Linked DNA regions of Granulosicoccus antarcticus IMCC3135. The protein of the gene in region 1 interacts with the protein of each later gene in a pairwise test. Links are inferred from orthologs where the notes say so. Each region holds a gene or a part of one and is shown in the gene's direction. Other genes may lie near its edges. The genes, in order: IMCC3135_RS06415 and IMCC3135_RS24100.

Evidence for each region.
Region 2: the proteins of IMCC3135_RS06415 (region 1) and IMCC3135_RS24100 interact in binary tests that used the Escherichia coli proteins (3 or more experiments, as listed by UniProt). The link is inferred for Granulosicoccus antarcticus IMCC3135 from one-to-one orthologs.

What each region holds. Positions count from the first base shown.
Region 1 is NZ_CP018632.1:1,486,147-1,501,986, reverse strand. The notes cover bases 4,911-8,023. They hold IMCC3135_RS06415 (protein-disulfide reductase DsbD), read left to right. Parts: upstream 4,911-5,263; coding sequence 5,264-7,783; downstream 7,784-8,023. Other genes in these bases: IMCC3135_RS06410 (DNA-3-methyladenine glycosylase family protein), read right to left, coding at 7,807-8,023; IMCC3135_RS06420 (FxsA family protein), read right to left, coding at 4,911-4,981. Outside these bases: IMCC3135_RS06435 (putative bifunctional diguanylate cyclase/phosphodiesterase), read right to left, coding at 1-1,954; groL (chaperonin GroEL), read right to left, coding at 2,157-3,800; IMCC3135_RS06425 (co-chaperone GroES), read right to left, coding at 3,891-4,178; more of IMCC3135_RS06420, read right to left, coding at 4,403-4,910; more of IMCC3135_RS06410, read right to left, coding at 8,024-8,466; IMCC3135_RS06405 (MGH1-like glycoside hydrolase domain-containing protein), read left to right, coding at 8,597-11,236; IMCC3135_RS06400 (HNH endonuclease), read left to right, coding at 11,324-11,611; IMCC3135_RS06395 (ABC transporter ATP-binding protein), read right to left, coding at 11,631-12,389; IMCC3135_RS06390 (ABC transporter permease), read right to left, coding at 12,382-13,104; IMCC3135_RS06385 (ABC transporter permease), read right to left, coding at 13,104-13,811; IMCC3135_RS06380 (ABC transporter substrate-binding protein), read right to left, coding at 13,833-14,624; IMCC3135_RS06375 (ABC transporter ATP-binding protein), read right to left, coding at 14,696-15,840. UniProt on the Escherichia coli protein: Required to facilitate the formation of correct disulfide bonds in some periplasmic proteins and for the assembly of the periplasmic c-type cytochromes.
Region 2 is NZ_CP018632.1:5,551,907-5,567,632, reverse strand. The notes cover bases 6,783-9,781. They hold IMCC3135_RS24100 (DsbE family thiol:disulfide interchange protein), read left to right. Parts: upstream 6,783-8,010; coding sequence 8,011-8,553; downstream 8,554-9,781. Other genes in these bases: IMCC3135_RS24085 (LamB/YcsF family protein), read right to left, coding at 9,763-9,781; IMCC3135_RS24090 (helix-turn-helix domain-containing protein), read left to right, coding at 9,212-9,685; IMCC3135_RS24095 (cytochrome c-type biogenesis protein), read left to right, coding at 8,550-9,044; IMCC3135_RS24105 (heme lyase CcmF/NrfE family subunit), read left to right, coding at 6,783-8,011. Outside these bases: IMCC3135_RS24150 (ABC transporter ATP-binding protein), read left to right, coding at 1-611; IMCC3135_RS24145 (phenylacetate--CoA ligase family protein), read left to right, coding at 668-1,933; IMCC3135_RS24140 (acyl-CoA thioesterase), read left to right, coding at 1,933-2,394; IMCC3135_RS24135 (DUF1285 domain-containing protein), read left to right, coding at 2,404-2,970; cytochrome c biogenesis heme-transporting ATPase CcmA, read left to right, coding at 3,003-3,662; heme exporter protein CcmB, read left to right, coding at 3,676-4,389; IMCC3135_RS24120 (heme ABC transporter permease), read left to right, coding at 4,587-5,336; heme exporter protein CcmD, read left to right, coding at 5,329-5,493; cytochrome c maturation protein CcmE, read left to right, coding at 5,490-5,966; more of IMCC3135_RS24105, read left to right, coding at 5,963-6,782; more of IMCC3135_RS24085, read right to left, coding at 9,782-10,539; IMCC3135_RS24080 (5-oxoprolinase subunit C family protein), read right to left, coding at 10,660-11,721; 5-oxoprolinase subunit PxpB, read right to left, coding at 11,718-12,482; IMCC3135_RS24070 (coiled-coil domain-containing protein), read right to left, coding at 12,629-13,396; IMCC3135_RS24065 (MFS transporter), read left to right, coding at 13,685-14,929; IMCC3135_RS24060 (AEC family transporter), read right to left, coding at 14,963-15,726. UniProt on the Escherichia coli protein: Involved in disulfide bond formation. Catalyzes a late, reductive step in the assembly of periplasmic c-type cytochromes, probably the reduction of disulfide bonds of the apocytochrome c to allow covalent linkage with the heme.

The sequences.
Region 1 (15,840 bases):
TATCACAGCCCTGGGCTTTCAGAAAATTCAGCTGCTCCTCGTCTTCGACGCCTTCCGCAACAACTTTCATATTGAAGTGCTTGCCCAACCCCAGCACCGCTTCGACAATCGCTACATCATCATTATCACTGGATATATCAGTAATGAATGCCCGATCGATCTTCAAGGTGTTGACAGGGAAGCGTTTGAGATACGCCAACGAAGAATATCCTGTACCGAAGTCGTCAATTGCCAGCTTCATGCCGTGTTCACTCAGCTCGTGCAAAGACAGGATAACTTCTTCAGGATCGTGCATCACAGCACTTTCGGTGATCTCCAATTCCAGTAATTCGGAAGCGAGACCAGACTCTTCCAGTGCCCGAACAACCATAGGCAAGAGCCCACCATCGGTGAACTGGACAGCCGATATATTGACAGCGACATTCAGTCCCGGATAACCCTGCTCCTGCAACTCACGCGTCTTGATACAGGCAGTCCTTAAAATCCAGGCCCCCAACTCAATAATGAGACCCGTCTCTTCACAAACCGGCACAAACGCATCGGGGGAGACAAAACCATTGACTGGATGACGCCAACGAACCAATGCTTCAGCCCCCGTGCATTGGCGAGTATGGATGTTGATCTTGGGCTGGTAATACACCTCAAACTGCTCATCCTGCAAAGCAATTTTAAGGTCTTGCTCCAGCCTGATTCTGGCTGTCAGCCTGAGCCGCATTTTTTCGTTGAACAGCTGATACTGATTCTTGCCGTTACTCTTCGCTTCCTGAAGCGCCACGGCGGCATTGTTGACGATTTCCTCGCCCAGCATATGCTCGTCCTGCTGCACATGCACATCATCAGGAAACGATGAAATTCCGACGGACACCGCCGTCTTGAGCGTAAAGCCCCGGTATTCATAAGGAGCTGTCGCAACGTTCATGATGCGCCTGGCAACCTCTTCAGCCGAATCCGTATCTTCCACATCTCTCTGGATAACCACAAACTCATCACCGTCAAGCCGTGCAACCAGATCAATATCTCGCATCATGGTGCGCAAACGATTGCCCACCTCCGCCACCATCTTGTCACCAACCAGATGCCCGTACTGATCGTTGAAGAATTTGAAATTGTCCAGATCAACAAGAAAAACAGCAAACTTGAGGCCTGAAGCAATGGTCTCAGTCACCGTACGCTTCAAGGTATCCTCGAACATGAGCCGGTTGGGCAAATGAGTCAGCGGATCATGGTGAGCGGCGAATTCCAGATACTGCTGCTTGACCTTCACCTGCCTGGCAGCCTTGCGCTGAGCCTCGATCAGACCGTTGAACTCTTCAGCCAGAGGACGCAAATCGTTTCCATCAGTAACCTCGATAGACTCCGGCAACTGTCCCTCACTATTCTCACGGCTGTCCCTGAGCGCACCGATCAGCTGCTCTATAGGGCCGACATACCATCGGTGTGCGCCAAACATGGCCACAAGAGCGCCTGTCAAACTGGTTAGCAAGGCAAATGCACTGAGCCCCAATGCCTTGAACAGTGCAGCGTTCACAATTTGCTCACGCTCAATAAAGCCGATACCTGACAGAGAACTCGTCTTCGCCGGGATGGTCCAGTTTTCTGAATGCACAGTACCGGACTCAGTTACGCTGGCACCGCTGTCATGCACATAGTCGAAGGTGTTGCCCTTGTTGAGCAGAAGCCTGCCCGAGGCATCCACAAGTACCAGGCCCACCAGAGAATCACTCAACAGCGTGTCCGGGACGCTTATCTGCTCAGGGTCCGCGTTGAAAAAAGCGGCACGTACCAACGCCAGCTCTACTCTCGATTGCTCGATGATCTGAGACTCGTATTGTTCGTAGATCGACGGGTAGAACAACGTCAGCTGCACGATCAATAGCGTGAGTGCAACCGATCCGGACAATGCTTGTATTGCCCGCGAGCGATAGACCGTGCTTGTGAATGCGCGAAAATTCAAAAAATCCCGTCCTGTTGGGTACATGGGAGTGAAATGCAGGTATTAGCATCCCGATAAAACTGGTATCGGCACCATCCCCAGACGCTTAAGCACGAATCGAACTCGCCACACTTTGTCACATCCACAACGCAAAACCCCCGCATTGAGCGGGGGTTTTGATACTACTTGATGAGCGTTAACTCACATGATAAAGGCGAATGCCTTACATCATGCCGCCCATTCCACCCATTCCGCCCATATCAGGCATGCCACCACCGGCCGCTTCATCCTTCGGCAAGTCAGCAATCATGCATTCTGTGGTGATCATCAGACCAGCAACAGAAGCAGCATTTTGCAGAGCGTAACGAGTTACCTTGGTTGGATCCAGGATACCCATTTCGACCATGTCGCCGTATTCGCCGTTAGCAGCGTTGTAACCGAAGTTACCTGTGCCTTCTTTGACTCGTGCAACCACTACTGAAGGCTCACCACCAGCATTGGCAACGATCTGACGCAGAGGCTCTTCCATTGCACGCTTGGCAATGCTGATACCGATGTCCTGCTCGTGGTTGTCGCCCTTGACTTTGTCAACAGCAGCAATGGCGCGAACCAGTGCAACACCACCACCAGGAACGATACCTTCTTCAACAGCAGCACGAGTTGCGTGCAGTGCATCGTCAACACGGTCCTTCTTCTCTTTCATTTCAACTTCGGTAGCAGCACCGACTTTGATAACTGCAACACCACCGGCAAGCTTGGCAACACGTTCTTGCAGCTTTTCCTTGTCGTAGTCAGAAGTAGCTTGTTCAATCTGAGTGCGAATCTGTTCAACGCGAGCGTTGATCTCATCAGAAGAACCAGCACCATCAACAATAGTAGTGTTGTCTTTGTCAACAGTGACACGCTTGGCTGTACCCAGGTCTTCCAAAGTGATCTTGTCCAGAGACAGGCCGACTTCTTCAGAGATTACCTGGCCACCAGTCAGGATAGCGATATCCTGCAGCATGGCTTTACGACGGTCACCAAAACCAGGCGCCTTAACAGCACATGTCTTGATGATACCGCGCATGCTGTTGACAACCAGAGTTGCCAGAGCTTCGCCTTCGATATCTTCAGCGATGATCAGGAGAGGCTTGCCAGACTTGGCAACGGCTTCCAGAGCGGGGAGCAGATCACGGATGTTGCTGATTTTCTTGTCGAAAAGCAGTACATATGGATCTTCCAGTTCTGCAGACATTGCATCCTGGTTGTTGATGAAATAAGGAGACAGGTAACCACGGTCAAACTGCATGCCTTCAACAACGTCAAGTTCGTTGTCCAGAGACTTGCCTTCTTCTACAGTGATAACGCCTTCCTTACCAACCTTGTTCATTGCTTCAGCAATGATTTTGCCGATTGACTCGTCGCTGTTGGCAGAAATAGTACCAACCTGAGCAACTGACTTCTCGTCATTACATGGCTTGGACATGGCAGCCAGTTCAGCAGTTGCTGCAATTACGGCCTTGTCGATACCACGCTTGAGATCCATCGGGTTCATGCCGGCAGCAACTGACTTCAGGCCTTCGCGAACGATGCTTTGAGCCAGAACTGTTGCTGTCGTAGTACCGTCACCAGCGATGTCAGAAGTTTGTGAAGCAACTTCCTTCACCATCTGTGCACCCATGTTTTCGAACTTGTCTTCCAGTTCGATTTCTTTGGCTACAGAAACACCATCTTTAGTGACAGTAGGGGCACCGAACGACTTGTCCAGTACAACGTTTCGGCCTTTAGGACCGAGAGTAACTTTTACGGCGTTAGCCAGGATGTCAACACCCTTGAGCATACGCTGACGGGCTGAATCGGAAAAACGGACTTCTTTGGCACTCATTAAAATTCTATCCTCAAAAAGAGTTCAGGAAATGACTGGATGGGAGCTCTAGCTGCAACCGCCAGCCAGTTGGGACACGACTGCGGGGTTTTACTCGAAAACACCCATGATGTCGTCTTCACGCATAACCAGTACTTCTTCACCGTCAATCTTGATTTCGGTGCCGGAATACTTGCCGAACAGAACCTGGTCACCTACTTTCAGGTCCAGAGGGCGTACATCGCCATTTTCAGCGATTTTGCCTTTACCAACTGACAGCACTTCACCACGAACTGGCTTCTCAGTAGCTGAATCAGGAATTACAATGCCACCGGCACTCGTGCGCTCTTCTTCCATGCGCTTGACGACCACGCGGTCATGCAACGGACGAATGTTCATACCAATACGACTCCGAAAAAATCAACTGTGAAAAATAAGGTCCAAAAGGAGCGTTGAGCACCATTGTTAGCACTCTCCCCTAAGGAGTGCTAATTCTAATGTCGACAGCCACAATATCAAGTCTCGGGACCAACAAATTTGCCTGTAACTTGCAGAACCAGGTGGCAAAAAACACCTACTCAGTCAATAAAGCGCTACAGACGGCCATTTCAGGCAATATAATTCTATTTATCAATTCGCTTGAAATCGGCATCAATGACCTCTCCGGACGACTCTGGACTAGGAGTCGAGGGCTGAGGTCGACCACCACTGGCGCTGGATTCTGCAGAGTGGGCATCGCTATGACGAGCACCAGCGGTCGATCCAGATCCAATCGTGGTTCCGCCCTTGGCTGACGGGCCGCCTCGCTGCCGCCCCGCCCCACTTCCAAATCCCACAACACCACCGACACTGACAATGGAGCGTGAAGCGATCTTGTTCGCCAGCCATTGGCGAGTGACAGGCAGCACGCAAGCAAACCCGAAGGCATCGGTCACGAAACCAGGTGTCAACAACAGGACACCACCCAGCAGCAACAGCATGCCTTCCAGCATTTGCTGAGCTGGCATTTCACCCGCATCCAGCCGCTGACGAGCGGTGTTAAGCGTGGCCAGACCCTGCTGTCGTAATAATGTGGTGCCGATAAAGGCGGTCAGAATGACGATAGCCAACGTGGGGAGCCAGCCGATGGCGTCTCCAACCCTGAGCATTACTGCGATCTCGATGATTGGCAATGATATGAACAACAGTAGTGCGTAAGGCATCACAAACTCCGGATTTTCAAAATGGAACCTATCGACGTATTACCGCTCAAACAAGCGTTGGCTGATTACGACGATACGACTTTTGTCTGTAGTGACGATAACTGTCTACAGGTCAGACCGCCTGCCGGCAGGACACGGCAGCAGATTTTACAGCAGGAACCCGTATGACAAGCTGGCCGTTGTCAGGTTCACGTCAGAAGCAAGCCGTACAATAGTGAACCTCGAATAACCCATCTTCGCATGACGCTTTAACAAGGTGGCTCAGTCTGCCCGGAAATATCAGTGACTTCGCATTCTCTCAGCTTGATTCCTGCCATGCTTTCATCCATTCGCCTACGCTTTGCAGCCGCTCGTCAATCGGCCGCAGGCTTGTACCTGCTTGCTACACTGGCATTGCTCCCCCTGGGCACTATGGCCGCAACCAATTTGCTCGGTGGCAGTGACCCAATGTCGCCTCTGGAGGCGTTTGTCCCCTCCGTGACGCAAGTGTCTGCAGACAAGATCAGCCTTGAGTTCGCCATTGCCGACGGATACTACCTGTACCGTGACAAAACCAGCTTTCAGGTAGAAGAGGTCAGCTCCCTGTCGCCCTCCGGACTGGCCAGCACCGCAAGTATCACGCTGGGCGCGCCTGAATTTTCAGAAGCCATTGTGGTTTCCGATGATTTCTTCGGCGAACAGGCAACCTTTCGCGACACGGCGAGCATGGGGCTGGACTACACGACGAGCGAACCACTGCAATCGGTCAGACTGTCGGTAAAGTTCCAGGGATGCGCAGATATTGGACTGTGTTATCCACCCACCAGCGTCGAGCTGGATGTCGAGCTGCCGCAGCAAAGCACATCAGGTAGCAACAAGGAAAGCACATTAGGCAGCAGCAAGGAAAGCAGTAGCCTTGCCTCACCGCTGATCAATGCCAAGCCGGTCGCAGGACTCTTCGGCGACAGCCCTGTCCAGGAAGAACTCCTGCCACCCGATCTGGCCTACCTGCCACAGGTCATGACAGCCAATGATCGGGAGCTGATCATCCGCTGGCAGATCGAACCCGGTTATTACCTGTATCGCGACAAACTCTCTTTCTCGCTCACAGATGCCGGTGGCGCACAGGTCGTCAGCGCTGACATAGATCCGGGTGTCGAGCAGTACGATGAATTTTTCGGCAATGTCCGCATTCTGCGTGATGTCGCAGAAGCACGGCTGATCCTTGACCCACCGGCACAGCTTGCACTCTCAGCAAAAGCCAGCCTGCAGCTGAACTATCAGGGTTGTGCCGATATTGGAGTCTGCTTCCCGCCCAGCACCGCCACCCTGCCTGTCAGCTTCGACAGCACACCTTCGGGCATGGATGAGGAGACATTAAGAGCAAAGCTGGCAGCAAGCAGCGACTCATCCTCAAGCCCAGTCAGTACATCACCGGCAAAGACAGCCCCGAAAATCGCAGCCCCGACTCCGGCTGACGAGCTGCCCCAGTCTGAACAGGATCGTCTGTTCTCGATGCTGAGCGCCAACTCTCTGTGGCTGAACGTGGCTACTTTTTTTGGTCTCGGTCTATTGCTGGCTTTCACCCCCTGCGTATTACCCATGATCCCGATTCTCTCCAGCCTCATTGTTGGTCAAGGCGGATCCATGAGCACTCGGCGCGCGTTCTCTCTGTCACTCGTTTACGTACTGGTCATGGCAAGCACATACGCCATTGTCGGTGTAATCGTCGGCCTATCCGGCTACAACGTGCAGATTTTCCTGCAGAACCCCTGGGTGCTATCGCTGATTGCCGTATTGTTCGTGGCGCTCTCGCTTTCCATGTTCGGATTCTTCGAACTACAAATGCCGGCCAGCATTCAAGCCAAACTGACCCAATGGTCCAACAAGCAAGGTGGCGGACAAGTGACCGGTGTGGCAGCCATGGGATTTATCTCCACCCTTATTGTCGGCCCCTGCGTAACGGCCCCACTGGCGGGCGCGCTCATCTATATTGCCAAAACGGGTGATGCGGTAATCGGCGGTGCCGCCCTGTTCGCCTTGGGCCTGGGCATGGGGGCACCACTGTTATTGATTGGTACCTCAGCCGGCAGGCTGCTGCCCCGCACGGGCAACTGGATGAATGCCACCAAACACGTATTCGGCATTCTGCTTCTGGGTATGGCGGTCTACATGATTTCACGATTTCTGCCCGTCCAGATCACCATGGCGCTGTACGGCATACTGGCCATCATGAGCGGTATCTACTTTGGCGCCACCGACTCGACCAATCGCGACAGTAGCGGCTGGCAACGCTTCGGCAAAGGTTCTGGCATCATCATCGGCATCTACGGACTGGCCCTGCTACTGGGCGCACTGTCTGGCAACAACAGCTACCGAACACCATTGAAGAGTCTCGGCAGCGTCTCTTCTGACCAGGCTGGAAATTCGTCACAGCCACACGAAGGTCTGAAGTTTGTAACCGTCAAAGGCGTTGATGGTTTACAGCAAGCGGTTCTGCAAGCCACACAGCAAGGCCGCCCGGTGATGCTCGATTTTTACGCTGACTGGTGCATCAGCTGCAAGGAAATGGAAGCGTTCACGTTCACCGATCAACGTGTCCAGGATCTGTTGGCCAACGCGGTGCTGGTGCAGACAGATGTGACAGCTAACGATGCACTCGATCAAGCCCTGCTTAAGCAATTTGACTTGTTTGGTCCGCCTGGAATCATTTTTTACGATGCCACAGGACGCGAACTACCGGCAGCACGTGTCATCGGCTTCATGAATGCGGAGAAATTCGGCGATCATGTGCAGCGTGTTCTGGGCGACACGGGTATCTGATACCAGCATCAAGCAGCTTGCACTCAGGAGGATCTCTTTTGCCGGGCCCCCGGGCTGCGGCGACTCAGATAGGCATGCCATAACACCCGGGCTGCGGCGGCTCGATAGGGCCGCCAACGCTCGGCCCACTGATCCAACTCCGCATAACCGGGTACCGCCGGCAGATCTGCACACTCAGCCAGACTGACAACCAGCGCCCGATCACCGCTGGCCCAGGCATCCGGTCGCCGCAGAGCCATGAGTAAATAGACGCCGGCGCTCCAGGGCCCGATTCCCCGAATCGATGTCAGCGCATCCATCACTTGTGCATCCGTGCAGCGCCTTAGATGTGACAGGTCAAGCTCGCCAGTATCAATCGCTTCTGCAATCGAACGACAGTAGGACAGCTTGCGTTCGCTGATACCCACCTGGCGCAGCCGTTGCTCTGAAACACCCAGAAACTGTTTGTGGTTCATCTGAGGGCATAATTTCTGAACTCGTAACATCACGGCTTTGGCGCTGGCCAGCGATACTTTCTGCTCCAGAATAATGTGGACCAGCGTTGCAAAGCTCTGGGAACGCTGCCACAACGGCGGCATGCCGTATTGTCTGACCAAGCCACAGATGAGTGGGTCTTCACGTGTCAGCGCCTGCACGGCAATTGCCAGCGTATTACGCGTCAATGACGTTTCTACATCGGTCATGGGAAGGGGATTCCGTTATTCTCTAACACCCTCACTGTAAGGTCGGAGGGTTGCGGCAGGTCATTGGATTCACTTGATACACTGCCCTTACTCTACAGACTCACCCAGCATGCCTATCATAAACCGTCCAATGAACGCTGAAACTCGTCGACTGAAGGCTCATGCGAAACGCAAGGCCAATTGGAAAGAATGGGGCCCCTACCTTTCCGAACGTGCCTGGGGCACGGTTCGCGAGGACTACAGCACCGACGGCAAAGCGTGGGACTTCTTTCCCCATGATCATGCACGAAGTCGCGCCTACCGCTGGAATGAGGATGCACTGGCAGGATTTTGTGATCGCAACCAGTTTCTGTGTTTCGGATTGGGACTATGGAATGGACAAGATCCGTTCCTGAAAGAACGACTGTATGGCCTGTCCAGCCCGGAAGGCAATCACGGCGAGGACGTCAAGGAACTCTATTGGTATCTGGACAGCACGCCAACCCACAGCTATGCCAGCATGCGTTATCGCTACCCTCAGCAGGCTTTTCCTTATGAGCAACTGCTGCATGAAAATGCACAAAGGGGTTATCAGGACCGCGAATTCGAGATAACCGATACTCAGGTTTTTGCTGACAATAAATTCTTTGATATTACCGTCGACTATGCCAAAGCCAATGAAGATGATCTGCTGATCACCATCACCGCCCATAATCGAGGTGATGAAAAGGCCAAGCTTTCACTGGTCCCACAACTGTGGTTTCGCAATACCTGGAGCTGGGGCTACCCCCAGGGCCCGCAGGGCAATATCACCACTCAGCCAGTAATCAGTCATACACAAGGCAATTCTCTGCAGGCCGATCATCCTTTACTGGGCCGTTACAACCTGCACTGGCAGGGCAGTCCTGAGCTGCTGATGACCAATAACGACACCAACACTGACAGACTCTTTGGCGTACCCAATGAGACGCCTTGGGTCAAGGATGCATTTCATCGCCACATTGTCGATGGTGAACAGGACGCTGTGAACCCGGCATTGACAGGCACCAAAGCAGGCTTGCACTACCCATTGCAGATCGACGCACATTCGTCCAAAACCATACAACTACGACTTTGCGGCAAGAGCAACTCCAAACCATTCGCAGGCTTCAAACCAGCCATGATGCGCCGCAAGGCGGAAGCCGACGTCTTCTACAAACAGCTGCAGTCAGATGATCTTGACGATGAGCGACGCCTCATTCAGCGCCAGGCCTTTGCCGGCATGCTGTGGTCCAAGCAACTGTATTACTACAATGTGCATCAGTGGATCCACGGTGACCCGGGCAAGCCCCTGCATCGCGAAGACGGTCGCAACTCACACTGGCAGCATATGGACAACTTTGATGTCATGTCGATGCCCGACAAATGGGAATATCCCTGGTATGCAGTCTGGGACACCGCGTTTCACACGCTGCCACTGGCCGTTGTCGACACCGCCTATGCCAAACGCCAGCTCCTGCTGATCACACGTGAGTGGTATATGCACTCGAACGGTCAATTACCGGCTTATGAATGGGCCTATGGCGATGTGAACCCACCGGTCCACGCCTGGGCAACCATGCGCGTCTACAGCATGGAAAAGAAGACGACGGGCCAGGGCGATCTGCAGTTTCTCGAAAGTGTCTTCCAGAAACTCTTGCTCAACTTCACCTGGTGGGTCAACCAGAAAGACAGTCAGGGCAACTCGATCTTCGAAGGCGGCTTTCTGGGCCTCGATAATATCAGCCTCTTCGACCGCAGTGAGGAGCCGCCTACCGGCGGCGTTCTGAACCAGTCCGATGGCACTGCCTGGATGGGATTTTTCGCAGCCTGCATGCTGCGCATGGCGCTCGAACTGGCACGCAACAATCCCGTCTATCAGGATATTGCCACTAAGTTCTTCGAACATTATCTGCGCATCTCCCACGCCATGAACGGCACCGAGCAGATCCCGGGACTGTGGGATGAAACCGATGGTTTCTTCTACGATCGACTGGACCTGCCTGATGGCCGTTCAGCGCCTCTGAAGGTTCGCTCACTGGTTGGCCTGATGCCGATGATCGCCACCTCCATACTCGAAGATGATGTCTATCGCGAGTTCCCGGATTTTGTGCGTCGCATGAACTGGCTGGTAAAACACCGCCCTGAACTGGCCGGCACCATGGCAGACGTCGATACCACAGGAGAGAAGAACCGCCACCTGCTCTCCTTTCTGGATGAAACCCGGTTACGACGTGTATTGCGCTATCTACTGGACGAGGAAGAATTTCTCTCACCGCATGGCATTCGCTCTCTGTCGCGTTTTCATGCCGAGCACCCGTTCAGCTACACAACTGACACAGGTCACGAACTCAGTGTCGGCTATGAACCCGGTGAAGGCGAGACTGATCTGTTTGGCGGTAATTCGAACTGGCGCGGTCCTGTCTGGTTCCCCATCAACTACCTGCTGATCGAATCATTGAGGCGTTATCATGCCTTCCACGGACAATCATTCACGGTTGAATGCCCGACCGGCTCAGGACAAATGATGACCCTGAGTGAAGTTGCCGACCTACTCTCCGAACGCCTGATTTCGCTGTTTACCGCTGACGAATCCGGGAAGCGTCCCTGGTGTGGCGAAAACCAGGATCTGCAAACAGCCAGTGACGAGGGCATGCACCAGTTCTTCGAGTATTTTCATGGCGATACAGGCGAAGGTCTGGGAGCCAGTCATCAAACAGGTTGGACCGGTCTGGTGGCGCTGCTGATGCAAGCAGACATGCAGTGCCTTTGATTACGGGCAAGTCTTTTTTTATTCCTACCCGCAGCTTGCCAGCGCGGCGACTATTTCCAATCGGTCAGTGTCGGAGGTAGTCGCCGAGTGAAGCGCAACCAGAAACAGGATCACTGCACCTTGTGTCAGCGTGAAACTGCGCTGACCTTCCACCACCTGATCCCCAGAAAACTACACAAGCGCAGTCGCTTTGCAAAGAAGTACTCACGTGAAGAGCTCAATCAGGGGCTGATGCTATGCCGGCGATGTCATCGCGGCATCCACAAGCTCTACAGCGAGATGGAGCTGGGTAGCCGGCTCAATACCGAAGCTACCCTGCGTGAAGATCCGATGGTTGCCAGACATGTGGCATGGGTAGCTCGGCAGAAAAGCTGAGCCGAAGAGCATCTCTGTTTCAGCTAACGTCGGCAATAAACCGCCTGAACGGTTCGGTTTTCGGATTACCAAACATTTCCTCTGGGGTGCCCTGCTCCAGAATTCTGCCTTCATGCATGAAGATCACATGCGTCGACACGTCCCTGGCGAAAGTCATTTCATGGGTCACAACAATCATGGTACGCCCCTCCTCCGCCAATGCTTTCATGCTCTTGAGCACCTCTGCCACCAGCTCAGGGTCCAGCGCCGACGTCGGCTCATCAAACAGGATGGCATCAGGCTCCATGGCTAGTGCACGTGCAATGGCGACACGTTGTTGCTGACCTCCAGAGAGCTGCGAGGGATACATGGACTTGCGCTCTGCCAACCCCACCTTGTCCAGCAGCATTTCTGCGCGCTGCCTGGCAACTGCCCTGGACTCACCCTTGACGATCACCGGGCCTTCCATGACGTTTTCCAGAACGGTCCGGTGTGACCACAGGTTGAACTGCTGGAACACCATACCGAGACGACTGCGCAATCGCTCTACCTGCTTCTGATTCAGCTTTCCCTGCTTGCTAACGCTGATCTCCTCGCCGTGCAGATACACCTTGCCGGAGGTCGGCGGTTCAAGAAAATTGAGACAACGCAACAGGGTGCTCTTGCCTGAGCCCGAGGAGCCCAGAATGGAGATCACATCCTGCTTGCGAGCGGTTATATCAACTCCCTTGAGCACTTCCAGAGCACCAAAGGACTTGCAGATCTGTTCTGCCTTGAGAACAATGTCGTCGTCAGCCATGTCGTTGTTTGCCTTCAGCTCCTGAGCTCTTGGTCTGCATATGCCTGGTCATGCGTAGCTCCATTTGTCGCCACACATAAACAAAGATAATCGTGATACCCAGATAGATAAGGGCGGCCCACAGATAGCTGGAAAAATCGAATGTCCGGGAAAACACCTGACGGGTTCGCCCCATCAGATCAAAGACGGTAACCACACTCGCCAGAGCGCTTGCCTTCATCAACAGAATGATCTCATTTCCCAGAGCTGGCCAGGCGATCCGGTAGGCATGTGGAAAATAGATACGTTGCAAGATACGCCATCGCGACATGCCAATGGCCTTGCCCGCCTCCACTTCCCGTAAATCAACACCCATCAAGGCACCACGCAGAATTTCCGTCTGATAGGCCGTTGAATTGACTACGAAGGTAAAGAGCGCACAGTTGAAGGGATCGCGAAAGAAGCCCCACAGCCCCCATTCCTGCAGCACAGGTCGAAACTGGCCAGAGCCGTAGTACACAAGAAACAGTTGCACCAGCAACGGAGTACCCCGTATGAACGAGATATAGAGCCGTAGGGGCAGTTGAGCAGCGGTTGGCGTCGAGACTCGCAGCAATGCAAAAAACGGAGAGATGAAGGCTGCCATCAAGGCGCCCAACCCCGTCAGTTGCAGTGTCATCAGTGTGCCGTCCAGAAATCGCGGCCCATAGCTGGTAATAATGGAAACAGGATCCATCAGCTTTTCCTGACGCCTCGATTAGCCCGCTTTTCAAGGCTGGCAAGCCCGACTTCGGACATCATGCACAAGGCCCAGTAGATCAGGGCCGCCGCAAGATAGAACGTGAATGGAAGTTTAGTCACACCCACTGCCACCTTGGTCATTCGCATCAGATCATCCAGAGCAATGATGGACACCAGAGCGGTGTCCTTGAGCAAGTTGATCCACAGATTGCCCAGGCCCGGCAGGGCAAAACGCCATGCCTGCGGTAATTTGATACGCAGAAACACTTGACGAGTGGACATGCCCACAGCAAATCCCGCCTCACTTTGCCCACCATCCAGTGCATTGAATGCGCCTCTCAGCACTTCAGCCGAAAAGGCTCCGAAAACCATGCCCAGTGCCACGACACCCGCAGCAAATGGACTGAAATCAATGGGATTCGCATCGGGAAAAAAATGAGCCGATACGTTGTTGAGCAGCAAACCCACGCCGTTGTAGACAACGAACAGAGTCAGCAGCTCGGGCAAACCGCGCATGACGGTTGAGTAGGCAAAACCCAGTGCACGCAGCGCAGGCTTTGCCGACAAGGAGGCCCAGGCAACCAGAAAGCCGATGCAAAGCCCTAACAGCAATGCGGCAAAACCCAGTTGCAGGGTGACAGCAAGCCCGGCCAGGATTTCATCACCCCAGCCGGTATCACCGAATGCGAACAGCTCTAGCACGGCTGGCAGCTCGAGTCCGATCTACTTCATGGTGTAGACATCGATATCGAAATATTTCTTGTTAATGGCCTGGTAAGTACCATCAGCACGAATCTCAAGTAAAGCACCGTTCAGTCTCTCACGCAGTTCATCATCGTCCTGACGCAGTGCGATGCCAACACCGTCACCCACGAAAGCCGGATCGGTAATAGGCTCGCCTATCAGCTCACAACAGGCACCGTCATCGGCCTTGTTGACCCAGTCAAGCATCGGCAACATATCACCTACGACCATGTCGATTCGACCGCTGGCCATATCCAGATTCACTTCGTCCTGCGTGGGGTATAAACGGACATCAGCATCCGGGTAAGTCGCCTCAGCGTAGTCCGCCTGAGTCGTACCGGACTGCGCGCCAATGACCATGTCTGCCAATGCTTCGTTGGAGATCTCAGTGATGTCAGAATCCTTGGCCACGACATGCGTCATTGCCGCCAGATAGTAGGGATCAGAGAAATCAACCTGTTTCTTGCGTTCATCGGTGATGAACATGGAGGCAATGATGAAATCATATTTGTTAGCCAGCAGACCCGGAATGATGCCATCCCAGTCCTGAGCGACAACGCTGCAATTGGCTTCAATTTTTTCGCACAAGGCCAGACCGATATCCACGTCAAAGCCTTTGATTTCGCCACTGGCGTCAATGAAGTTGAACGGAGGATAAGCACCTTCGGTACCCAGTCGCAGATCTTCTGCAGAAACGGTAGACGAGGCCACAGCACAAGTCAGAGCGATAGCGGACAGATGCCTGATTTTCATATAGTTATATCCAGTCATGATATTTGTTCCTGCGCAGTGTAAAGATTCTGCAGCAAATTGACAGCAGAGTTACTCGTAAACGTGTCACGTTATGAAATATTGTCACCCTCAGCAGACACCTCGGGCAAATCCAGAAAGCCTCCGGATTGACGTGCCCACAGTTGTGCATACAAGCCCTCCCCCGTAGAAAGTTCGGTATGGGAACCTTCCTGAACGACGGCGCCTGCATCCATGACGATCAATCGGTCCATTGCAGCAATGGTGGACAAACGATGAGCGATTGCAATCACCGTCTTGCCGTCCATCAGAGCACTCAGATTCTCCTGAATAACGGCCTCCACTTCGCTATCCAGCGCTGAGGTCGCCTCATCCAGAACCAGAATTGGTGCATCTTTCAGAAACATGCGGGCAATCGCCAGACGCTGTCGCTGACCTCCGGAGAGCTTGACACCTCGCTCCCCCACCTGTGCCTCATAGCCCTTTCTGCCTGAGGTATCTTCCAGATCCAGGATGAAGTCATGGGCATTGGCACGCCGGGCAGCAGCCTCTACTTCATCCCGGCTTGCATCACGTCGGCCATAGGCAATATTTTCGTAGACGGAACGATGCAACAGCGAGGTATCCTGGGTCACAACGCCGATATGCTGGCGCAGACTCTCCTGCCGGACACTCGTGATGTCCATACCATCTATGAGAATGCGACCACTCTCCACTTCGTAGAGTCGCAACAACAGATTGGTCAAAGTGGTCTTGCCCGCACCTGAGCGTCCCACCAAACCGATTTTCTCTCCGCCGCGAATGTCCAGGTTCAAAGCTTCGATGATGCCGGCATCGCGTCCGTAGTGAAAACCGACCGCCTCGAACTGAATACGTCCGGCAGGCACGTCCAGATCGTCGGCTTCCGGCTTGTCAACGATCTCCTGTCGAGTCGACAGCATCTGCATGCCATCGTAGATGATGCCCACACTCTCGAACAGGCCTGACAACTCCCACATGATCCAGTTGGACATACCCTGCAGGCGTAAAACCAGCCCAACACCCACGGCCAGTGCACCAACGCCTGTCTGACCATTTACCCATAACAGCAAACCGGCCGAACCCACTGAAAACAGAAGCAGTGCATTCAGAGTGTTCAGGCAGATGTCCAGCCCGGTTACCATCCGGAACTGCGGGTGCACGGTACCCAGAAATGTCTGCATGCTGCTACGCGCATAAGAAGCTTCGTGACCGGCAT
Region 2 (15,726 bases), 4.1 Mb from region 1 along the record:
GCAATATCGAGTTCATGGGGAACCAGGTTCAGTCTCTGTCACCCAACGAACTGGTCAAGCGTGGATGTATTCAGGTTATGGAGGGCCGTCACTGCTTTGGCCATTTGAGTATTGAAGAAAACCTGCTGACAGGTGCTTTCACGAGAAAGGACGGTGCGGCTGCCATTCGACGTGATATGGAAATGGTCTACAACTATTTCCCACGCCTGAAAGTTCGTCGCAGCTCGCAGGCTGGTTATACCTCAGGAGGCGAACAGCAGATGTGCGCCATAGGCCGAGCATTGATGTCACGTCCATCAATGATTCTGCTGGACGAACCGTCCATGGGGCTGGCACCGCAACTGGTTGAAGAGATCTTCGATATCGTGAAACAGCTCAATGAAGATACCGGTGTTTCTTTTTTGCTAGCGGAACAGAACACCAATATTGCTCTGCGATATGCAACCTATGGTTATATTCTCGAATCGGGGCGAGTCGTTCTCGATGGTAGCGGTGAGGCTTTGCGAGAGAATGCGGATGTCAAGGAGTTCTATCTGGGAACCGGCGGTGAGGAGCGACGCAGTTTCAGAAACGTGAAACACTACAAGCGACGCAAGCGATGGCTGGCATAGCCCCGCACACCTTCGCATAGCTCCCCCCACTAAATGGCAGGATGGCACTTCGACTGATGTTTGATCAACTGGATACGCAAACGGCCTCGCAACGTGAAGCCGCTCTTTTTGCCGACTTTGGTGCTCGTTTGAGCGCCTGTATGCAAACCTGTGAGGGTCTGGGGACGCATCTGCAGGGATATGCTGCAGAGGCCGTGCATGATCGCGAGTCCTTGCAGACATTGCCGGTCCTGCGCAAGAGCGAACTGATGAAGTATCAGCAGGCGAACCCTCCCTTTGGTGGCTTCGTCGACATGCAGTCACTGGAAGGTCAGCGCATCTTCATGTCGCCAGGGCCTGTCTGGGAACCTCAGATACCCGGGAGTGATCCCTGGCAGGCAGCTCGTGCATTGCACGCAGCCGGCATTCGTCGTGGTCATCGTATCCACAATACTTTCTCCTACCACCTGACACCCGGTGGATTCATACTCGATGAAGGTGCAAGGGCCCTGGGATGCGTTGTATTTCCTGCTGGTGCCGGTGGCACTGAAACTCAGGTACAGGCGATCAGGCAGTGTGGCGCACAGGTGTACGTTGGCACGCCCGACTATCTGCAGACATTGCTTGATCATGCGAACGCGGAAGACAAGCCTCTGAAAACGCTGGAACGAGCCATGGTGTCCGGAGGGGCCTTGTTTCCTGCCATGCGCAAGCGCTATGAAGAACAGGGGGTCCAGGTTCTGCAGTGCTACGCCACGGCCGATCTGGGCGTCATTGCCTATGAGAGCGCCACCGCTGGCGTGGTTCATCCCGGCATGCTGATCAACGAGGGGTTGATTGTGGAAATCCTGATACCCGGCACTTCTACACCTGTCACGCCCGGTGAGGTTGGAGAGGTGGTTGTGACGCGGTTGGATCCGGTCTATCCCTTGTTGCGATTTGCCACCGGCGACCTGTCGGCAGAGCTGGCAGAGGCAAGCCCTTGTGGCAGAACATCGATGCGGATCAAAGGCTGGATGGGCCGCGCCGATCAACGTGTCAAGGTGCGGGGAATGTTTGTCGATCCTGTGCAGTTACAGAACTTGCCACTCGAATACTCTGAGCTGGCACGCTGGCGTCTGTGCGTGAGTCGGGAGAATGATCGGGATATCATGACGCTGTCGGTCACCCTGAAAAGCGTGGCGGCAGACAGCCATGATGCCGCGCAGATAGCGGCGCTATCCAGTCGCCTCGAGGGCACACTGAAAAACATGACCAATCTGAGTGGCAAGGTTCAGGTCGTCGACTCCCTGCCCAATGATGGTGTCGTGGTTGAAGACCAGCGGGATTACGAGCAACACTAATGAGTGCTTCACAAGATCAGCTCAATGTTCAGGACATTGATAGAGAAACGACACCTGCCTCGTTGAGAACCGTTGCCATGCCGGCGGATACCAACCCCAATGGCGATATCTTTGGTGGCTGGATATTGTCTCAAATGGACCTGGCTGGGGGCACGCATGCTTTTTATGTCGCACAGGGCCGTGTGGCAACGGTTGCCGTTACCGGCATGAAGTTTCACAAGCCGGTCAATGTCGGGGATGAGGTCAGTTGTTACTGTGCGACGCATGCGATAGGCCGAACATCGATTACTGTCAGTGTGGAAACCTGGGTGCGACGGCGTCGACTGGCTGTTGAAGAGCAGGTGACAGAAGGTCTGTTTACCTTCGTCGCCATAGACACCGACGGCCAACCACGAGCAATTCTTGAACCTGTATCCGACTTTGACAGGCTGGATGATTCATCACCGACCACTGAGGTCTGAGCACAAATCATGAGTGATCAAGCCTCTCTGGAATCGATTGCCGATGTCGTATCCCAGCGCTCATTGCCACCGGTTGCCAGTTGGCATCCTGAGCTGACACGTGACATTGATATCCGTATCGCCAGAAACGGTGACTGGTTTCATGAGGGAACAAAAATAGATCGTGCACGGATGGTGAAGCTTTTCTCAACTATTTTGCGAGTAGATGATGATGCAACTTGCCTGGTGACACCGCAGGAGCGTTTGCGGATCGTGGTCGAGGATGCCCCGTTTACTGCCATTTTAATGGAGGTGCAAGGTGAGGCGGATGAGCAGGTACTGACTTTCGAGACGAATGTAGGTGACAGAGTCATCGCAGATGCAGAGCATCCAGTTACGGTGAGCTATGCGACTCCCGGTGGTGAACCGTCGCCCTATGTACTGGTCAGAGATCGGCTGACAGCATTGATCAGTCGTACAGTTTTCTACCAGTTGGCAGAGCTTGCCGAAGAGCGCAACGGGGTGCTGGGCGTCGTATCGAAAGGTTGTTTCATGCCGCTGTCGGACCAAGCCGCTGTCGATTCAGGGGCTGTATGAGCTCCGAAGGTCACGTTTTGAAGACTATCTAGATGAGTGCATTGTTGACGGCCACTGGCATGACCATTTGGCGTGGTGATAATTTGCTGGTGGACGCCGTGGATGTCTGCGTGCCGCCGGGCAGTATCGTTCAGATTCAGGGGACCAACGGCAGTGGCAAGACCACGTTGCTCAAGGCACTCATCGGCCTTGCCGAATACGACGAGGGCGAGATCTACTGGCGTGGGCAACCGGTGCGCAAGGTGCGTGACGAGTTGTACGCCAGTCTGCTGTATCTGGGACATCGGGCAGGTATCAGTGCGGGTTTGACGCCTCTGGAGAATCTGCTGGCGCTGTGTCCGGAATTGAGTGCTGGCAATCAAGGCCTCGACGGCGCACGCGACGGCGCACGCTATCGCATTACACAGGTGCTGGATGAGCTAGGTATCGCGGACCGGATTGATCTGCCCTGTGCTGCCCTGTCTGCGGGTCAGCAGCGACGTATCTCACTGGCCAGATTGCGTCTGCAGTCAGCGCTTTTGTGGGTACTTGATGAGCCTTTGACATCGCTCGATGCCAATGGTTATGCCTGGGTCAAGGCACAAATCAGCCGCCACGTCAGTGCTGGCGGGGCCGTCATGTTTACCACGCATCAACCGCTTTCATTTGATCCGATACCGGTTCAGACGATCCTGTTGTCGGACAATGGCTGATCTTGCAGAAACCGTGAATTATTCAACTTCCACACGACTCTCGGTCGGCATTGCCACGATCTTCATGCGCGTTTTCAAGCGGGATATGAAGCTGGCTTTTCGCGCAACGGGCCAATGGCTTAACCCGTTGCTGTTTTTCGTTATTGTCGTCACGCTGTTCCCACTGGGAATCGGCCCCGGTCCGAACATGCTCGCCACCATTGCACCGGGGGTTTTGTGGGTCAGCGCATTGCTGGCCATGATGTTGTCTCTGGACGCTCTGTTTGCAAATGATTTCCGCGATGGGACACTGGAGCAGATGGTGCTCAGCGGCCATCCGCTCACTGTTGTCGTCATCGGCAAAGTCATGGCTCATTGGGTAACCAGTGGATTGCCTCTGGTGATCCTGTCGCCATTGCTGGGTTTGATGATGCAACTTCCCGAAGGTGCCTATCTGGTACTGGTTGGAAGCTTGTTCCTGGGGACTCTGAGTCTCAGTTTCATTGGCGCAATCGGTGCCGCTCTCATTGTCAGTGTGAACCAGGGTGGTGTTTTACTGTCGCTACTGGTATTGCCGTTGACGGTACCGGTACTTATATTCGGTAGTGGTGCGGTTAGTGCTGCGGGTATGGGGCTTGAAATATCGGCACAGCTGTCAGTGTTGTTCGCCATTGTCTTTCTGGCGGTATCACTGGCGCCTCTGGCGATCGCCGGCGCCTTGCGTGTGGGAGTGGCGGCGGGGCGTTGACACGCTTTGACACGCTTTGACACGCTTTGAGCGTGTCTGATTGCAACCAAGTGCCCTGAACCTTGTCAATGTGTTGTCGATATTTCAGAAATGAGTCTGGCAGGCACTGTCTTCAGGTTTGTTGAAGCACTGGACAATGGGTTCAACGACGTAAATCCAGCTAAACTAGACAAGTTGGTCAACAGGAAAAAATCAGATTGTTTCAGTGGATTCATCGATTCGGCTCAGCGCCTTTCATGTACCGGTTTGCCGGAAGGTTGGCACCTTGGCTTGGCGCACTGTGCCTGTTGAGCCTGGTGGCTGGTTTATACCTGGGGCTTGTCGTGGCGCCGGCAGATTACGAGCAGGGTGACAGCTATCGCATCATCTATATTCACGTGCCTGCGGCCTGGATGTCGATGTTTACTTATATGGTTATGGCAGTCTCCAGTGCTGTTTTTCTGATCTGGCGTCTGAAGATAGCCGATGTGGTAGCCGAAGCGTCAGCCCCGATCGGTGCCGCCTTCACAGCCGTCGCTCTCATAACCGGATCATTCTGGGGTAAACCGATGTGGGGTACCTGGTGGATCTGGGATGCTCGGCTGACTTCCGAGCTGCTGTTGTTGTTTCTCTATTTCGGGTATATGGCCTTGCGTGGCTCACTTGATACGCCACAGAGCTCTGCCAAGGCTGCCGCCATTCTGGCAGTCGTCGGTGTCGTCAATATTCCCATCATCCACTTCAGCGTTGAATGGTGGAATACGCTGCATCAGCCTGCGACCATCTCCAAGCTGGACACACCCTCCATGCACATCAGCATGCTCAGACCCTTGTTGCTGATGGTGCTGGCCTTCCAGCTACTTTACTTTTATAACCTGATGATTCGAGTAAGAACGCTGATTCTGACTCGTGAGGGACGTGCCAGCTGGGTCGCTGAGCTGGACACCAAGGGGCCTGAAAATGCTTGAATTCTTCAATATGGGTGGTTATGCGTTCTATGTCTGGACGTCTTACGCCTGTGCACTGGTATTGCTGGGGGGCATTGTGCTCTGGTCAGCTCGCAGTTATCGCAGTGTACGAATCAGTGCCATACGTCGCGCTCAACAACACAGGAGAAAAAAATGACTCCAAAACGTAAACAACGTCTGATACTCGTCGGTGTGATGCTGGGCGGTGTGGCTATTGCCGTCGCTTTTGGCGTCAATGCCTTCAAGGAAAACATCATGCTGTTCCATTCGCCTTCGGATGTAGCCGCTGGCGCTATCGATCCGGGTAAACCGTTCCGCATTGGTGGCATGGTGGTGGAGGGCAGTGTGCAGCGCAGTTCAGAGGATCTGGCGGTGCGCTTCGATCTGACCGACCATGTGCAGACTGTCTCAGTCAGCTTTGTCGGCATATTGCCCGATCTTTTCCGTGAAGGGCAAGGTATTGTCGCGTTGGGTGCACTGGATACCAGCGGTAGTTTCAGTGCGACGGAAGTGCTGGCAAAGCACGACGAAAACTATATGCCACCTGAGGTGGCAGATGCTTTGGAAAGAGCCGGCAAGATGCCCGGGTCCGCTGCCAATTACGATAACAAAACGGTGGTTGAGCCATGATTCCTGAACTGGGCCATTTCGCCCTGATCCTTGCGCTTTGCACGGCCATTGTGCTGGCGGTCATTCCAATGATCGGAAGCTTTACCGGGCATTCCGGCTGGATGGATATGGCACGACCGGCTGCCGGGGCGCAGCTGTTCTTCGCCTTTCTTGCCTACGCCTGCCTGACCTGGTCTTTTATCTCACATGATTTCAGCGTCCTGTATGTCGCCAATACCAGTAATCTGTCCCTGCCATTGATTTATCGAATCTCTGGCGTTTGGGGAGGGCACGAAGGCTCCATTCTCTTCTGGTGTTTCATACTGACTGTCTGGACCGGTGCCGTTGGCATTTTCAGCCGCTCGTTGCCGCAAGTTCTGCTGGCTCGGGTACTGTCCGTTCTGGGTCTGATCAGCATCGGCTTTCTTTTGTTCGTTTTGCTTACCTCCAATCCGTTCGAAAGGGTCTTTCCCATACCTCTGGACGGGGCATCTCTGAACCCTTTGTTGCAGGATCCGGGTATGGCCATCCATCCACCGATGCTCTACATGGGCTATGTCGGTTTTGCGGTTGCCTTTGCCTTCGCCATTGCCGCTCTGATAGACGGACAGCTGGATGCAGCCACCCTGCGCTGGATGCGACCCTGGACCAACATTGCCTGGATGTTTCTGACTATCGGAATTTCTCTGGGTAGCTTCTGGGCCTATTACGAATTGGGCTGGGGTGGTTGGTGGTTCTGGGATCCGGTCGAGAACGCCTCGTTCATGCCCTGGTTGGTAGGAACGGCACTCATCCACTCTCTGGCGGCATCCGAAAAGCGCGGTGTCTTCAAGGCCTGGACTGTCCTGTTGGCGGTACTGGCCTTCTCGTTGAGTCTGCTGGGCACCTTCCTGGTCCGATCCGGTGTACTGACGTCGGTTCATTCTTTCGCCGCTGACCCCACACGTGGCTTGTTTATCCTGTTGTTTCTCGGTCTGGTGGTGGGCGGCTCGCTGCTGTTGTACGCCGTTCGAGCTCATAAACTGACCTCGACCGCCAGCTTTGAGCTGATATCCAGAGAGTCTGCGTTGTTGCTCAACAACATACTGCTGGTTGTTGCCTGTGCGGCTGTTTTACTGGGTACCTTGTATCCATTGTTCGTCGATGCATTGGGTTACGGCAAGCTGTCGGTAGGTGAACAGTATTTCAACGCGGTATTCGTGCCCTTGATGCTGCCCATTCTGCTGATGGTCGGGCTGGGTGCCATGCTCAACTGGAAACGTGACCGGTTGAAGGGACGTTCCACAACATTGGCGGTACTGGGCATTGCCAGTCTGGTGCTGGCCGCTTTGCTGACAACCCAATTGCTCGAATATCGCATCAGCGCGGTTGCCACGCTTGCTCTGGCAATCTGGGTCGCTGCCTCGACGATCTACGGTATCTTTTACCGCTTCAGAAATCAGCGCAAGCGTCTGTCGGCGGTCATGCACACACCTGCCGCTTTCTGGGGGATGAGCATTGCGCATCTGGGCCTGGCCGTATTTACTGTGGGCGTCGCACTGACCTCTATCTACACGGAAGAACAGACCGTACGCATGGACATTGACGGCAGTCATACCATGGGCGGCTACACCTTTACCTTCAAGTCCATGGAAGAGGTACGAGGTGAGAACTACAATGCGGCTGAAGCCACATTCGCCGTGGAACGCGATGGTCAGGATGTCGGTATCATCAAATCCCAGAAACGTGTGTACGACGTACGGCGGGACGGCATGACCGAAGCCGGTATCGATGGGGGATTTACGCGCGATCTGTTTGTGGCAATGGGTGAACCGCTGGATGGTGGCAGCGCCTGGAGCGTACGTATCCAGACCAAGCCGTATATTCGCTGGATCTGGCTGGGTACTATTTTCATGGCTGTTGGCGGCGTGCTGGCTGCGGTCGATCGGCGTTACCGTCGTCTGGCTGTCAAACAATCGACAACGGCACGCAACCCGGGGTCAAGTCTGGGGCGTGGAGCTGACGAGAAAGCCTTTGCCAACCTCGGTGCTACGAGTACCGCAGCCCCCGGAACTTCTGAAAGCTGATGAGTCTTGCACTTAAATTATTGCCGTTAGCACTGTTTCTCGCACTGGCAGGCTTTCTGGCAAAGGGCTTGACCCTGAATCCGACAGAGCTCCCATCGCCATTGATCGACAAGGAGGCGCCTGCATTCGTCGTGGATCGACTGCCGGCAACCGATGGGCAGTTCGACAGCCGTGATATGGCAGGCCAGGTCTGGGTTCTCAATGTCTGGGCCAGTTGGTGTGGTCCGTGTGTACAAGAGCACCCATTTCTGACTGAACTCGCAGAACAACGCCCGGTGCCCGTAGTCGGTCTGAACTACAAGGATCAGCCTGAAGACTCTCTGCCATGGCTGGCTCGTCTGGGTAATCCGTTCAGCGATGTGCTGGACGATCGTCGAGGCGATGTCGGATTGGATTTTGGTGTGTACGGCGTGCCCGAGACGTTCATCATGGATAAGGCCGGCAGAGTCCGTTACAAGCACGTAGGGCCGGTAGATGGACAAGCTCTGCAAGAAACATTGTTGCCTGTGATTGATCAGTTGATGGCCGAGACAAACTCATGAAGGCGTTATTACTTGTCTGGCTGTTATGCCTGCTTCCCATGCTCGCTCCCGCTCAGGCGGCGGATGTTCTGACAACCTTTGAAAACGAAGAGCAGAGCCAGCTGTATTTTTCTCTGCTCAAGGAATACCGCTGCTTGAAGTGCCAGAACCAGAATCTGGCAGACTCTCACGCAAGTCTGGCTGATGATCTGCGCCGAGAGATCCGACTGCAGATTCTTGATGGCAAGGGCAAGAACGAAATTGATGAATATCTGGTTGCTCGATACGGAGAGTTCGTCTTGTATCGTCCCAGGTTCAGTGCCAAAACCCTTGTTCTCTGGTTGGGGCCTTTTGCGCTACTGTTGATTGGGCTGGGGAGTGTCTATCTGACCGCCAGACGCAGAAAGACGACAGACAGGGAGCAACAGATTGCTGCCATGACAAAGTCGTCGCAGGCGGCAGAGCAGCATGCAGCGCGTTTGGAACGTGCGCGTAAATTATTGGGAGACTGATAATTCGTATCAATTTCAAGCGATAACGAGACCGCATATCCCGTTACTTGTGTGTCGTTAATTGTTAAATATCAAAGTTTGTCTTTTCTGACAGCCGTTTTGCATGATATTGTTACATTTGTGAAATATAGTGATGATAAATCTTCACGAATGGAGCGTATTTACACATGATTACACCAGAAATAAATCCAATGGTCACGCCATTGCTCGATGAACTGTCAACCGAAGATTTTCTGATGGTTGTAGGCCAGCGGGTGCGGCAACAACGAGCTCGCAAGAGTATGTCGCGCAAGCGCCTTGCGGAAGTCTCCAGTGTCTCGGAACGATATCTCGCCCAATTGGAGTCAGGGCAGGGCAATATGTCCATTGCGCTACTTCGCAAGGTCACGTCGGCGATTGGTATCTCTCTTGGCGATCTGATGTCGGAGGAGGTAACTGAAGCCTGTGCACGCAAGGCGTTGGCAGATACCAGAACAGAACTGGCAAGCAGTGGTTCAACACCAGATTGCGCTAAATCGTTAGGGGCTGGCTCTCTGGGTCAAAAACCCGAGCAGAATTTGCGAAGCAGACTGCCTGAAGAGCCCGTACGCAATTCAGCCTCGATACTGGGCAGCTCCTCTGCGAAGATTGCAGAATACTGAGCTGCCCCAGGATCATCGAGCCTGACTATTCTGTGATGTGAGCATGGGTAACTCGCCCTGGTTGGCGAGTTGCAGACTCAGGCTGCAGTGCTTAATAGTTGTGGCAGAGTGAGTAGCTCATGGCCCTGATTCAGTAAAGTGGTTCGAATTTTCAGGGCTGTGTCGACGGCATGTGCATTGTCGCCGTGGACGCAGATGCTATGAAATTCAGTGGGTAGAATGGCGCCTTCTTCGGTGACAATGCCGCCTGCTTCTATCATGCTTTGCACATGAGCGATGCATGCGTCGGCTGTATACAGTACTGCACCTGGCTTGCTGCGTGAGACTAGTGAGCCTGACGCGGTGTAGGCACGATCAGCAAAGATCTCCAACGCGACGTTGAGACCAGCGTCGGTGCCAGCGATGGCCAGTTGAGACATGACCGGGGCCAGAAAGATCAGAGAGGCGTCGAAGTCCCTGACCGCCAATGCAATGACGTCTGCCATGATGCGGTCCTCACAGGCCATGTTATTCAGAGCTCCATGGGGTTTGACGTGGCTTATAGGCAAGCCCATGCTTCGGCCCATACCATCGAGTGCAGCCAATTGATACTGAATCATGGCGCGCAATTCGTCGGCAGGCATCGTCATTGGACGGCGGCCAAATCCTTGCAGATCCGGAAATCCAGGGTGTGCACCAATGCTGACACCCGCCTGTTTCGAGGCGCTGATCGTATTGCTCATGACCAGAGGGTCACCGGCATGAAAGCCGCAGGCCACATTGGCTGAATTGACAACATTCAGCAGGCGTTTATCATCGCCCATAGGCCAGGGGCCGAAAGATTCGCCGAGATCAGCGTTGAGATTGAGCTGCATGGATAAATGGTTTCCGGGAGCTGAGATATATGAATGGCAAGGCTCTAGTCTGATCTACTCCTGAAAGAATCAGGTAGCTCAGAAGGACTATGAAATACATATTTCACGACCTTTCAGTCCTTAGGACATCTGACCATCAGTGACGCCATCAATCAGATTGTGGGAGAGCAGTATCTCAGTGGTGAGCGTAAAGTCTTTGACCGTTGAAATCTGGCTGATAGCCTTTTGTACGTCAATAGCCTGACGACGTACTGCAGCAATAGCGTCTTCAACACTGACTGCCTCGAAGCGATAGGTGCTGCCTGTGCGCTGCAAACCAAGCAGCGGCAAGTCGATCGAGATCACGGTGGCTATTTTTGGATAGCCGCCAGCGGTGTGAGCATCGTTGAGCAGGACGATTGGCTGCCCGTTGCCTGGCACCTGAACAGAGCCAGGTACGATCGCATCGGATACGATATCGCGGGCTGCGGCGTCGCGGTGCTGCAGGGGCAGGCCTGATAGCCTGGCACCCATGCGATCGACCTCGGCACTCAGCGTGTATTCGGTTGCAAGAAAGGTTTCAATGCCCGAGTCCGAAAAGTGATCGTCTTGTGGGCCAAGTACGACCCGTAAGGTGTTGGCCTGGTAGGCCTTCGCAAGCGGATCCAGACACTCCCGCTCAAGTCCTTGTGGCGTTGCCGATGTCTGCAGGCAGTCGCCAGCGGTCAGGGCGTGACCATCAATGCCTCCCAGTCCGGCTTTGGTATAGGTGGATGAGCTGCCCAGATGGTCTCTGCTCTCCAGTGCCTGGATGGCAATGACGGCATGCCTGAAACTACCCGTGCTGCTTAGTTTGAAGACAGTATCGGGGGGCACTGTGTAACTACGACCCGGTTTGATGCTTTTGGATTCATTGCCGGATTCAAGGTGCATCTTTGCGTCAGAAGCGGCCATGACAGCCATGCGCAGCGGGGCATCTCCAGAGTGAAGTTTCAACCCGCCTTCAAAGCACTCGATAATGCTGTGCCGTTCAGAATTGCCAACCAGAGCATTTGCCAGTTGCTGCCAGACTGGTGTCATGGCGCCAGACCAGGGCACACCGAGGCTGCGCATGCCAAATCGGCCATGATCCTGCAAAGTGCTCATCAGGCCCGGCGCCCGCACGGTCAGGGTGGTGCCTGTCATGGGGAGTTCGTCTGTCATTGACTGGCCAGTTGCTGAAGGCTGGAACGATCAAAGGTCATGTTGGTGACCGAGGTGCTGATCATCTGAAATTCTTCGGCATTGATACTGCGAAAACTGACAATGTCACCTGTCTTGAAAAGAGTAGGGGAGTCCTGCGAACTATCAAACAGGGGCACGGGGCAATTGCCCAGAATATGCCAGCCACCGGGACTGTCCCAAGGATAAATGCCGGTCAGTTGCTTGGCAATCGCGACACTACCCGCGGGTACTCGCAGACGTGGTTCGCTGCGACGAGGCAGGTGCAGTTCTTTGGGAGTATCGCCCAGAAAGGCAAAGCCTGGCAGGAAGCCAAGCATATAGACCTTGAATTGCGTGCTTAGATGAAGCTCAATGACAGCGGCTTCATCGAGGCCGGTGAGTTCTGCGACGCTGGAAAGATCGGGACCTGCCTCAGCACCGTAGCGAACGGGCAAGACCCAGTGTCGTAGTGCCACCGACGAATCCTGCACTTGCTCTGTTTGTTCCAGAGCACGAATCTGCGCAAGCAGTTCTTCGGGTGTGGTTGTAAGGGGGTCAAAGACCAGTGCCAATGATCGGAAGGTCGGTATGGTTTCCAGAACGCCCTTCAGCACGCCGGTTTCGATAGCAATATGGATTCGGGAATCCAGTGCGACTACCTGATCAACGATATCACGCTGAATGGATTGACCAAACTCCAGGATTAGGGTGCGATCGCCCGCTGGACAGAAAACCCAAGCGTCCTGTGGGTGCTCGGCCACGCTCAGAGGAACAGACTTGATGCTATTGACACAAGTCGTACATGCTTCTTCTGCTGCTCGTTGATCGAGGGCATGAGTTTTTTATCGAAATATTGTGAATTGCCGATTCGCCGAAGGGCTCGTCAGAGCCCTGTCGGCGTGGTGAATCAGGCTGTTGCTGCTTCTCGTTCTTCTTCGACTTCGTCAGCACCGGCAGTCGTTGTCTCGATAGCAGACAACAGTTTGGCTTCTGCCTTTGGAGCTGGTACGGCGTCTTCAGCAGATGAGTCCGCTTTTGCTTCAACTTCGTCAGCCCAAGTACGCAATTCACGATAGGCGGCGAGCAGACTGGCAGATTGTTCTTTCAATTCGGAAAGTGTGTCCAGCTCTTCTTTCTGCTGTTTGTTTTCCTTCTTGAGCTTGCGATTCGCGTCTTCGGCGTTCTTGCGAGCCGTCGCTTCATCGAGCTTTTGCTTCTTCAGGGTCTTGAGTTTCTTGACAATGTTGTCAGGAGTATCTGCAAGAGCCGTGTTGATAGCTTTCAGTTCTTTCTGCTTGTCTTCAACAGCACGCTTTGCTTTTTTCAGCGCATCGGAGTTGTCTTTGCGACCGATTATCAGAGCCTGTTCTGCAGCTTCCTTTTCGGTAATAGCAGCGTCACGTTGTGACTCGGCATCGGTTCGTGACTTGATGATTGTCTTGACTTCGGCTTGCATTTTGCCGATTTCTTCGGAAGCCCGGTTTCGGTTTTCCGCAATACTGACATCTGCGTCTTGTGCACGCTTGATGGCAACATCCAGGGCTCCCCGGAGATCATCAGCAGTGAAATCGTCCTTCAATTTCAAAGCTTGTGCGGCTTCGTTCATCAGCACTTGCTTGCTGATGGCCAGGTCTTTCCAAATTCTCAGTTGCTGTTCGCTGTCGGCTTGACTCACGTAATAATCTCTTGGACGAAAAAGGTAAAATTCGGAAGCATCATTTGCTGCCGTAAATCATGTGTGTTTTGTGCGCCAGGGCTTTGTGGGGCGTCTGTCTGTGGCCGCTTTACGATAAAAGCCCAAAAACGTATTACCATCAATTGATTGAGGTGGCTATTGCGCCAACCGCTGTTAGGCCACTTGGCCCTGATGTTCCGAAGTTCATGTGTCAAAGTGATTCTCACTCGGCACAACTACCAAGTATACCGATTTTTGCTGCAGCAATCAGCACTTTGAGCATCCAACATGGCATTGCGTGACCAACTACTGACATTTTCCCGGTTTCTGAGCTCTAATTTGCGTTGGTTAGCAGGTGGAATTCTGCTGACATTCTGTTCTAGTGTGGGGCAAACTTTCTTTATTGCCAGTTTTGCAGGCGAAATTCGAGCCGACTTTGACTTAAGTCACGGTGATTTCGGAATTATCTACATGCTGGCGACGCTCGGCAGTGCTGCGACATTGATTCTGGTGGGCCGAGTGGCCGACGAAATCGCCATCTACAAGGTGGCAATGGCTTTGATAGTCCTGCTGGCTGCCGCCGCCTTGTTGATGGCTTCGGCTGAGACCATTCCTATCTTGTTGATATCCATCTACTTCCTGCGCTTACTCGGGCAGGGGATGATGACTCACACGGCGATGGTGGCAATGGGCCGCTGGTTTGTGGTGGAACGTGGTCGAGCCGTATCGGTCACCTCGACGGGACATCAACTGGGCGAGGGGGTTCTACCGTTAGTGGTTATTGCGCTGCTGGCAATGACGGGGTGGAGAACGGCGTGGGTGGTGGCAGCGATCGTTCTGGTATTTGTCGCACTACCACTGAGCTATCTCTGTCTGCGAACCCCGCGTACGCCTTCGCAAGGCGATCGTGACAATCACGAAAGAGGACGACAATGGACTCGGGCAGAAGTATTACGGGACGCACCTTTCTGGGCTGTCTGTACTGGCGTGCTGGCACCGGCTTTCATTGGAACCTCCGTTTTCTTTCATCAGGTGCATCTCAGTGCGCTGAAGGATTGGGCTCCCGGGGTGGTAGCGAGCTCCTTTGCGGTGATGTCGATTACTTCTGTTTGTGTAGGTCTGCTGACGGGGCATGTGATAGATCGCTACAGTGCACGTTTTATATTGCCGTTTTTTCTATTGCCTCTGGCACTAGGCTGTCTGGTTCTTTCTCTAGGCCAGCAGCCGTTCATGATGTCTGTTTTCATGTTTCTTCTGGGTGGCTCCTACGGTGTCTCCAACGCCGTATTCGGGGCCATCTGGCCAGAAATCTATGGAACGCGTCATCTGGGAGCCGTACGCTCAGTTGTCTCAGCTGCGATGGTATTCGCCTCGGCGCTTGGCCCGGGCCTGACCGGTTGGTTGATTGATCTGGGCGTTGGATTTGAGCAGCAGCTGCTGGTCATGTGTCTTTATTGTGTGGCGACCATGCTCGTCCTGTTTCCCGTCTCCAAAGTGCTGCGGCAACGACATTTGCTGCAACCGAGCCAGTGAGTTCGAATCAACTGTCTTTTGGGCCAACTGTATTCAGAGCAGGCCTGCACTTGCCAGGTACAAGTAGGTGGTAACCGTGAAGACGGAGAGCAGAGTGGAGACGACCACGACACTGGATGCTCGCTCTTCCCACACGCCATATTGCTGTGCAATGACAAAGACGTTGGTTGCAGAGGGCAGAGCGGCGAGTAGTACCGCTGCATGCAGCCAGGTCTTGTCCAGCTCTGGCATTCGGCTTAGCAGAAGGTACATCAATAACGGGTGAACCAGAAGCTTGATGGGTACCAGATAGGCGAGTTCGGGCGGTATGCGTCGCAAGGGGCGCAGCGCCGCCGTCACTCCCATGGCGAACAATGCACAGGGAGCCGCAGCGGCTGATGCCTTGGCGAGCAGTTCATCAATGGCTGCAGGAGGCTGATACTCGAGCCAGGCCGCGCCCATGCCGGCGATGGTGGCCAGAATGAAGGGATGCGTGATGATTTTGGTGATGATGCTACCGATCACGGCCAGTATGGGCTGAGGTTGTTTGTTGCCGATGGCCATGAGCGTTGGCGCCAATGTGAAGTGCATGGCGTTGTCGAGGCAGAATACCAGTGCCACTGGTACGCCTGCCTGGGGGCCGAAGGCGGCAATGGCCAAGGGTGGGCCCATATATCCGATATTGCCATACGCTCCGGCGAAGCCCTGAACGGTGGCAGTCTGAGTGTCGCACTTGCGCAGCAGTCGGGCTATCAGAAAGCAGAGCACGAAAATCAGGAACGTGCCCAGGCTGGTATTGAGCAGGAATTGCCCATTGG